DNA from 4 places in the Gryllotalpicola koreensis genome. Region 4 is predicted to be linked to each of the others. Evidence: predicted binding sites of a transcription regulator. Region 4 holds the regulator's gene; each other region holds the start of a gene.
The links. The regulator HrcA, encoded in region 4, represses chaperone genes, less so after heat shock. The targets are predictions, from matches to a motif close to TTNGCACTCGNNNNNNNCGAGTGCNAA.
Positions count from the first base shown of each region.

Region 1: the regulator HrcA is predicted to act here: its motif matches at 1,000-1,026, upstream of groES (co-chaperone GroES).
Region 2: the regulator HrcA is predicted to act here: its motif matches at 968-994, upstream of ABD708_RS17890 (Hsp20/alpha crystallin family protein).
Region 3: the regulator HrcA is predicted to act here: its motif matches at 1,300-1,326, upstream of groL (chaperonin GroEL).

Region 1 covers NZ_BAABBW010000004.1:269,256-271,453, reverse strand. Annotated here, with positions in the region: gene ABD708_RS13125 (class I SAM-dependent methyltransferase) at 1-951, opposite strand, end outside; gene groES (co-chaperone GroES) at 1,113-1,409, shown strand; gene rarD (EamA family transporter RarD) at 1,546-2,198, shown strand, end outside.
Region 2 covers NZ_BAABBW010000006.1:148,779-150,976, reverse strand. Annotated here, with positions in the region: gene ABD708_RS17900 (alpha/beta hydrolase) at 1-492, opposite strand, end outside; gene ABD708_RS17895 (hypothetical protein) at 473-895, opposite strand; gene ABD708_RS17890 (Hsp20/alpha crystallin family protein) at 1,058-1,510, shown strand; partial or broken gene ABD708_RS17885 (LD-carboxypeptidase) at 1,575-2,198, opposite strand, start outside.
Region 3 covers NZ_BAABBW010000004.1:97,882-100,079, forward strand. Annotated here, with positions in the region: gene groL (chaperonin GroEL) at 1-1,256, opposite strand, end outside; gene ABD708_RS12255 (cold-shock protein) at 1,451-1,654, opposite strand; gene ABD708_RS12260 (LytR C-terminal domain-containing protein) at 1,821-2,198, opposite strand, start outside.
Region 4 covers NZ_BAABBW010000002.1:184,617-186,814, reverse strand. Annotated here, with positions in the region: gene dnaJ (molecular chaperone DnaJ) at 1-595, opposite strand, end outside; gene hrcA (heat-inducible transcriptional repressor HrcA) at 621-1,664, opposite strand; gene ABD708_RS05810 (DUF4870 domain-containing protein) at 1,766-2,137, shown strand; gene hemW (radical SAM family heme chaperone HemW) at 2,138-2,198, opposite strand, start outside.

The DNA.
Region 1 (2,198 bases), on a different contig from region 4:
GTCGGCGGTGATGTACGCGATGCCGTCGCCGACCATGCGCCCGCCGAGCGAGCGCGCGAGGTCGCCGATCAGGCGGGCGCGGATGACGGCGCCGTCGGGCTCGTAGAGGAATGCGCCGAGCTCGCCGACGGGCTCGTCATCGCTATCGGCCGGCGCCGTCAGCTCGTGTGCGCCCGAACCGCCGATGACGAGGGCGGCGCGCGTGATGCCGGGGCGAGCGAGGGACCCGAACCAGAGCACGAGCTCGGCGACCTGGCCGCCGAACGACACCCACTGCGCCTCGGCGGAGCCGGGGATCAGCTCGCGATCGAAGCCGGGGCCGAGCTTGACGCCCACCGGCATCCGGCTCGCGGCGTTGAAGACCCAGTCGAGCGACGGCGACCAGTCCACGGAATCCGTGAGCCGGCGGGTGTCGCTGTGACCAGCCGTGCGGCGCGCCGGGTCCAGCCAGAGGCCGTCGACGCGGGCGATGTCGAAGGACTCGGCGTCGCCCTGCTCGACGGTCGCGTCAGGGAACGGCGCGAGGTTGTACGACGCGATCGCGGCCGTGACCTCGTCGCGGTCGACCGCCGTGACCTCGAGCCCCAGGGCGGAGAGCGCCATCGCGTCGCCGCCGATACCGCAGCCCAGATCGGCGACCCGGTGGATGCCGGCGTCGCGGTACCGCACCGCGTGCCGCGCCGCGACGGCGAGCCGCGTCGCCTGCTCGAGGCCGGCCTCGGTGAACAGCATGCGGCCCGCGAACTCGCCGAACTTCCCGCCGGGGCCGCCTGCCTTCGCGCGCAGCTTCGCCTGCGTCAGCACGGCCGCGACGAGGGCGGGGGAGTGGCCGTCGGCGCGCAGCGAGGCCACCAGCTTCATGACGTCGCGCTGCGACTCATACGGCGGCAGCGAGTCGAGCAGGGTGAGGCCCTCGGGGCTCAGCAGTTCGACGAGCTCTTCGCGAAGCATCCGCTCACCTGCTCACCTGCTCACGTCTTAAGTCACTGGGATTCACATTTGGCACTCGCCTTGCAGGAGTGCCAGCCGGGGTCCTAGACTCGGCTTAGCACACTCGGTATGAGAGTGCTAACCCATGTCTTGGATTACACCGTACAAGAAAGAGGTCTACCGTGTCGGTCTCCATCAAGCCGCTCGAGGATCGCATCGTGATCAAGCAGGTCGAGGCAGAGACGACCACTGCGTCGGGTCTCGTGATCCCCGACACCGCGAAGGAGAAGCCGCAGGAGGGCGAGGTCGTCGCGATCGGCCCCGGTCGCATCGATGACAACGGCAACCGCGTTCCGCTCGACGTCGCCGTCGGCGACCGCGTCATCTACTCGCGCTATGGCGGCACCGAGGTCAAGTACGACAACGAGGAGTACCTCGTGCTGTCGGCCCGCGACGTGCTGGCTGTAGTGGTCCGCTGACGAAGTCAGCGACCGCGTTGGTCCGCTAAAGACGAGCAACACCGTGGAGCCCGGGCAACCGCCCGGGCTCCATTTTTTTGCAGGTGGACTCCTGCAACGGTCACGGCACCCGCGCGAGAGCCCGTAGCGTGGTGAGATGGTCGACCCGCAGCACACCCCGACGCGCAGCGGTCTGCTCTTCGGCATCGGCGCCTACGTGCTCTGGGGCCTGCTGCCCCTCTACTTCATCCTGCTCGCGCCCACCGGGCCCTTCGAGATCGTCGCCTGGCGCATCGTCTTCTCGCTCGGCTTCTGCGCGATCGCGCTCTCGCTCATCGGGGGCTGGCGCAGGCTCGGCGAGCTCGCGAGGCGCCCACGCATCCTCTTCACGCTGGCCGGCGCCGGCGTGCTGATCTTCATCAACTGGCAGACCTATGTCTACGCCGCCACCTCGGGGCAGGTCGTCCAGGCATCCCTCGGCTACTTCATCAATCCCATCGTCACCGTCTTCCTCGGCGTCCTCGTGCTGCGCGAGCGGCTGCGCCCCCTGCAGTGGATCGCCGTCGGCATCAGCGTCGTCGCCGTGGTGGTGCTGACGTTCTCGTACGGCGCCGTCCCGTGGATCGCCCTCACCCTCGCGTTCTCGTTCGGAATCTACGGATTCGTCAAGAAGCAGGTGGGCGGCGAGGTCGACGCTCTGTCCGGGCTCACCCTCGAGTCGGCGTGGCTCGTGCCGGTCGCTGTCGGCGAGTTGATCTTCGTCGGCGCGACCGGCGGAATCGTCCTCGGAACGGCCGGCACCGGGAACGT
Region 2 (2,198 bases), on a different contig from region 4:
GATCTGCGCGCCGGCCGAGTCGCCGCCGAGCACGATGGTGCTCGCGTCGCCGCCGTGCTCGCCGATGTGCGCGACCACCCAGCGCAGCGCCTCGTTGGCGTCGTGCAGCATATGCCGCATGCCGAAGCCGCCGCCGCGCAGCCCCGCCCGGCGGTAGTTGACGTTGACCACGACGATGCCGGTGTCGGCCTGCACCGCGCAGTACTTGGTCAGCGCGGACTTATCGCCGCTCGTCCAGCCGCCCCCGTGGAAGTAGACGTACACGGGCAGCTTCTCGGAACCGGCGGTGGCGCGGCCCGGCGTGAGCACATCGAGGCGGTGGCCGGGGTGATGGTCACCGACATAGTCGATGTCGAGCAGGTAGTCGACGGTGCGCACCGGAGCCGCGTTGAACTTGCGCGACTGCAGCGGCGCCCACGGCAGCATCATGGCCGTCCACAGCCAGGGGCCGACGGGGAACGGCGCCGAGCGGCTACCGGAGCGCCGCGACATCGAAGAGCGCCAAGAGGGCGAGGGCATAAGCGGATTCCGGATCGTCGGCGTCGAAAGGCTGAGAATTGTCGGCGGAGGTGCCGGAGGTGGTGACGCGCCAGCGCCCGGCAGGGTGGGCCTCCAGCGATCGGAAGGCGGCGCCGAGGCGCTCGCGCAGCTGGTCCTCGCGGGGCAGCCAGAGCGCCTGCTCGAGCGAGACCGAGTCGAGGGCCCACTCGGTCGTGCCGTTGAACCCGAGGATCGTGCCTGTGTCGAACTCGTGCGGCTCGACCGTCATGTCGGACACCGTGAAGGTCTCGTCCGAAGCGAATTCCGGGCCGTCGATCTGGAAGAAGTCACCGGGAGCGGGATGCCAATCGAGCCCGGCATCCCGCAGTTGCCGGGCTAACGAACTCGCGATCACCCGCTCATTATGACCCCGGAGTTCGCCGCCGGGCTGGGCGCTTCCTATGGGCTCGCGCAACGTGGAATGGATCTGGCACTCTCGACGTTCGAGTGCTAATGTGATCGCAGGTTGAGTCGAAGGGACTCAACTTACAAGACCACAGAGAAGGAGCTGATTCATATGGCAATGAACTTCGACCCGTTCCGTGAGTTCGATCGCCTCGCGGGCTCGTTCCTCGACCGGCCCGTAGGCCCGCGCCTCATGCCGATGGACCTCTACAAGGACGGCGACACCTACGTGCTGTCCGCCGACCTGCCCGGCATCGACCCCGGCTCGGTCGACATCGACGTCGACGGCCAGCTGCTGACCATCCGCGCACAGCGCACCCTCGCCACCGGTGACGGTGTGAAGTGGCTGACCCGCGAGCGCCAGGGCGGCACGTTCCTGCGCCAGCTGAGCCTCGGCCAGGGCATCGACACCGAGCGCATCGCCGCCGACTACTCGAACGGCGTGCTCTCGATCACGATCCCGATGAGCGAGAAGGCCAAGCCGCGCAAGATCGCGGTGTCGTCTCGCACCGAGACGGTGCATCCGGCCGTCGAGGAAGCGCACGCCGAGAACGCCGAGGCATAAGCCTCGCGACCCTGAAGGGCCCCGGTTCGCCGGGGCCCTTCGCATGTCTACGAAGGCGCGCGGATCAGTTGTAATCCGCAACGACCGTGCGCGTACGGCCATCAATTCGGATCCGGCCGCCGTACGGCACGATCCACTGCGGCCGCGTGTGCCCATCTCTTCACCCAGTCGGCAGGTGGTTCGAGCTCGCTCGTCTCGAGCAGGAGAACGATGCCTTCAAGCTCTCCGAGCGGAGGCAGCCTGTCTGCGAGCGCGAGCTGATCGAGCACCTCCAGGCATCCGCCCCAGGTCCGACCCTCGACGATCCGCTCCGGTCCGCTCCACACCCACTCCTCGGTCGCCTCTCGCGCACCGAACTCCACCAGCGCCCGCGGATCGCGCCAGTCGTGACCGAAATCCTCCGACTCCGGCGTCCTGGTCAGCTCGATCTCGCCACCCTCCAGGAGGGCAGCCCGAAGCGAGCGCAGGTGAACGTCGTCCACTCCCGGACCGGCACCGAGGTGCACTTGCGTCGAACCTCCGTAGTAACCGGGGATGCCGAGACCGAACAGCCAATTCAGAAGGTTGGTGTTGTCGCTGTAACCCAAGAACGGCTTCGGGCTGGCACGCACGATCTCCGCGTCGAGATGAGGGATCACCGTGATCTGATCATCGCCGCCGACGGTCGTGAGGATCGCACGGATGCCGG
Region 3 (2,198 bases), on a different contig from region 4:
TGGATCAGGGCGACGCCACCGCCGGCGACGACACCCTCTTCCACAGCGGCCTTCGCGTTGCGGACGGCGTCCTCGATGCGGTGCTTGCGCTCCTTGAGCTCGACCTCGGTGGCCGCGCCCGCCTTGATGACGGCCACGCCGCCGGCGAGCTTGGCGAGGCGCTCCTGCAGCTTCTCGCGGTCGTAGTCGCTGTCGGTGCTCTCGATCTCGTTGCGGATCTGCTGCACGCGGCCGGCGATCTGGTCGGCGTCGCCCGCACCCTCGACGATGGTGGTCTCGTCCTTGGTGATGACGACCTTGCGGGCCTGGCCGAGAAGGTCGAGCGTGACGTTCTCGAGCTTGAGGCCGATCTCCTCGGAGATGACCTGGCCGCCGGTCAGGATCGCGATGTCCTGCAGCTGCGCCTTGCGGCGGTCGCCGAAGCCGGGGGCCTTGACGGCGACCGACTTGAAGATGCCGCGGATCTTGTTGACGATCAGCGTGGCCAGGGCCTCGCCGTCGACGTCCTCGGCGATGATCAGCAGCTGCTTGCCGGACTGGATCACCTTGTCGACGACGGGCAGAAGGTCCTTGATGTTGGAGATCTTCTGGTTGGCGATGAGGATGTAGGGCTCCTCGAACACCGCCTCCTGGCGGTCGGGGTCGGTGACGAAGTACTGCGACAGGAAGCCCTTGTCGAAGCGCATGCCCTCGGTCAGCTCGAGCTCGGTGCCGAAGGTGTTCGACTCCTCGACGGTGACGACGCCCTCCTTGCCGACCTTGTCGATCGCCTCGGCGATGAGCTCGCCGATCTCGGGGTCAGCGGCGGAGATGGAGGCGGTCGCAGCGATCTGCTCCTTCGTCTCGACCTCCTTGGCGCCGGAGATGAGCTCGTCGGTCACGGCGGCGACGGCCTTCTCGATGCCCTTCTTCAGGCTGATCGGGTCGGCGCCGGCGGCCACGTTGCGCAGGCCCTCGCGGACGAGCGCCTGGGCGAGAACCGTCGCGGTGGTCGTGCCGTCACCCGCGACGTCGTCGGTCTTCTTCGCGACCTCCTTGACCAGCTCGGCGCCGATCTTCTCGTACGGGTCGTCGAGCTCGATCTCACGGGCGATGGAGACGCCGTCGTTCGTGATCGTGGGAGCGCCCCACTTCTTCTCGAGGACGACGTTGCGGCCGCGCGGACCCAGGGTGACCTTGACGGCGTCGGCGAGCGTGTTCAGACCGCGCTCGAGGCCACGACGCGCCTCCTCGTCGAAAGCAATGATCTTTGCCATGGTTGTTTCTCGTCCCTCCTGGACGTAGCAGCGAAAGATGTCGTTAGCACTCAAAAGACTGGAGTGCCAAAAGTGATTCTGGCACTCTCCCTACGCGAGTGCAAGAAACCCGGCGGGCATCCGTCACATCCCGAAACGGCAAAAGCCGCCCGGCGCACTGCCGGGCGGCTTTCGCGAGTTCGAGGAAGTGCGCGCTAGGCCAGGCGCACCGACTCCGCCTGCGGGCCCTTGGAACCGGTGCCGACCTCGAAGACGACCTGCTGGCCCTCTTCCAGAGTCTTGTACCCGCTCATGTCGATGGCGGAGTAGTGGACGAACACGTCCTGCCCGCCGCCGTCGACTGTGATGAATCCGTAGCCCTTTTCAGCGTTGAACCATTTGACGGTCCCGTTCGCCATCGTTTCTCCATTGCGTGTTGCCGGACGCGCGCACCGTTTCGACGCATCACTGTGCGCATGATCGTAGCCACACCCAGGGGACGGATATCCCGACGAGGGGCCATTTCCGCCAAATGGTTACGGCCCCGACCGGGCATCGTCACACGGGCGTAACACGGCCACCCGCTCAGCCCGTGTAGTCGGCCCCGAGCACCACCGTCACGGCCGCTCCGGCGAACTGCGCCGACTGTGTCACCGTCGTGAGGCCGAGCGACTGCGCGACCCCGAGCGCGACCCCGATCTGGCCCGGGTCGGAGTAGTACACCGTCGTCGTCGTCGCGCTCTGCGGCGCGTTGCCCGTCGTCACCGTGGACCAGCCGGCGGCCTTGAGCTTGGTCGCCGCCGACGCGGCGAGGCCCGCGCGGCGCGTGCTGTTCAGCACGCTGACCTGGGCACTCGGCACGATCGTCGCAGTCGGGGTGGGGGTGGGGGTGGGCGTCGCGGTCGGCGTCGGAGTCGTGGTCGGCGTCTTCGTCGGTGAAGCCGTCTCGGTGACGGTCGGCTG
Region 4 (2,198 bases):
CCTGGCAGGTCACGCAGGGCGTCGCGATGATCGTGCCGTAGCCGCGGCAGGTGCCGCAGGGGCTTGAGGTCATCACATTGCCGAGCAGAGACCGCACCGAGCGCTGGATCGAGCCGGTGCCGTTGCAGATGTCGCACGTCACGGGGTGGGTGCCCGGCTCACAGCACGAGCCCTGGCAGCGGTCGCAGACGACCGCGGTGTCGACCTCGAGGTCGCGGTGTGCGCCGAAGATCACGTCGGCGAGGTCGATCTCGACGCGCAACAGCGCGTCCTGGCCGCGCTCGCGCCGCGACTTGGGGCCGCGGCTGCCGCCCCCGCCGCCGAAGAAGGTCGAGAAGATGTCCTCGAAGCCGCCGAAGCCCTGCGCGCCGCCGCCGAACGGCCCGGCTTGGGGGCCGAGGTCGTACTGCTGGCGCTGCTGGGGGTCGGAGAGCACGTCGTAGGCGTGGGTCACGAGCTTGAAACGCTCCGCGGCCTCTGGACTCGGGTTCACATCGGGGTGCAGCTCGCGCGCGAGCCGGCGGTACGCCTTCTTGATCTCGTCGGGGCTGGCGTCGCGATCGACGCCCAGGACTTCATAGTGGTCTGCTGCCACAGGTGGCGGCTCCTTAGTTCGGGGTTCAGGCCTGATCGCCGAGCGCGCGGCTCAGATAGCGGGCGACGGCGCGCACCGCGGCCATGTTGGTGGAGTAGTCCATGCGCGTCGGGCCGAGCACGCCGAGGCGCGCGACCGCGCCGCCCGCCGCGCCGTAGCCCGTGGTCAGCACCGAGGTCTCGGCGAGCCCGAAGGGCTCGTTCTCGCGCCCGATCGACACGCTCACGTCGCGGTTGCCGACGACGCCGTGCTGCTCGGCGGCCATCTCGCTGAAGAGCTTGAGCAGCTCGACCTGCTCTTCGATGGCCTCCATGATCGGGAAGATGCTGCCGGTGAAATCGTGCTCGGTGCGCACCAGGTTCGCGGTGCCCGCCATGATGAGGCGCTCCTGCTTGGTCGCGCCGATGATGCCCGCCACCGAGCCCAACAGCTCGCCGACGAGCGGGCGGGCGCTCTCGGGGAAGGCGTCGACGATCGTGGGAAGCGTCGTCGCGGCATCCGCCATCGGCATGCCGACCAGCGTGCCGTTCGCCGCGTCGCGCAGGGCGCGCAGAGCCGCTTCGTCGTAGTCGACGCCGAGCTCGACGACGCGCTGCTCGACCACGCCCGTGTCGGCGATGAGCACCGTCAGCACGCGGCGCGGCGCGAGCGCCACGAATTCGAGGTGCTGGATGCGCGCGCGGGAGACGGACGGGTACTGGATCAGCGCGACCTGGTGCGTCAGCTGCGCCAGCGCGCGCACCGTGCGCGAGAGCACGTCGTCGATGTCGACGGATGCCCCGAGGAAGATCTCGATCGCGTGCCGCTGCGCCGAGCTGAGCGGCCTGACGTCGGCGAGCTGGTCGACGAAGACGCGGTAGCCCTTGTCGGTCGGCACCCGGCCGGAAGACGTGTGCGGCGCCGCGATCAGCTCCTCGTCCTCGAGGAGCGCCATGTCGTTGCGGATCGTCGCGGCCGAGACGCCGAAGTGGTGCTTGTCGACGATGCTCTTCGAGCCGACCGGCTCACGGGTCGACACATAGTCCTGCACGATCGCGCGGAGCACGGCGAGCCCCCGCTCAGAAACCATCGACGACGCCTCCCTCACACGACTAGCACTCAGGACCTATGAGTGCCAATACTATCGCGGCTACGCTGACACCTAACCTATGTGCCGGGAGGTCGCACACCTTGTCGTACACACCGCCGCCCCTGCGCCCCGATGAGGAGCGCACCTGGTCCGTCCTCACGCACGTCATCGCGGGCGGCCTCAACCTCATCACCGGCGGCCTGTTCGCCGGGCTCATCGGCGCGATCGTCATCTACGTGGTCTACAAGGACCGGGGGCCGTTCATCCGGCAGCACGCGACCACGACGCTGAACTTCCAGATCACACTGATCATCGTCGAGATCATCGGCTGGATCCTGTCCATCATCATCGTCGGCTTCGTCATCCTCGCCGCGGCGTGGGTGCTGAACATCATCTTCAGCATCCTCGGCGCGCTTGCGGCGAACCGCGGCGAGCCGTACACCTACCCGCTCGCCATCAAGTTCTTCAAGTAGTCAGGGCACGAGTCGACGCACGACGGCGTCGGCCAGCAGGCGCCCGCGCAGGGTGAGACGG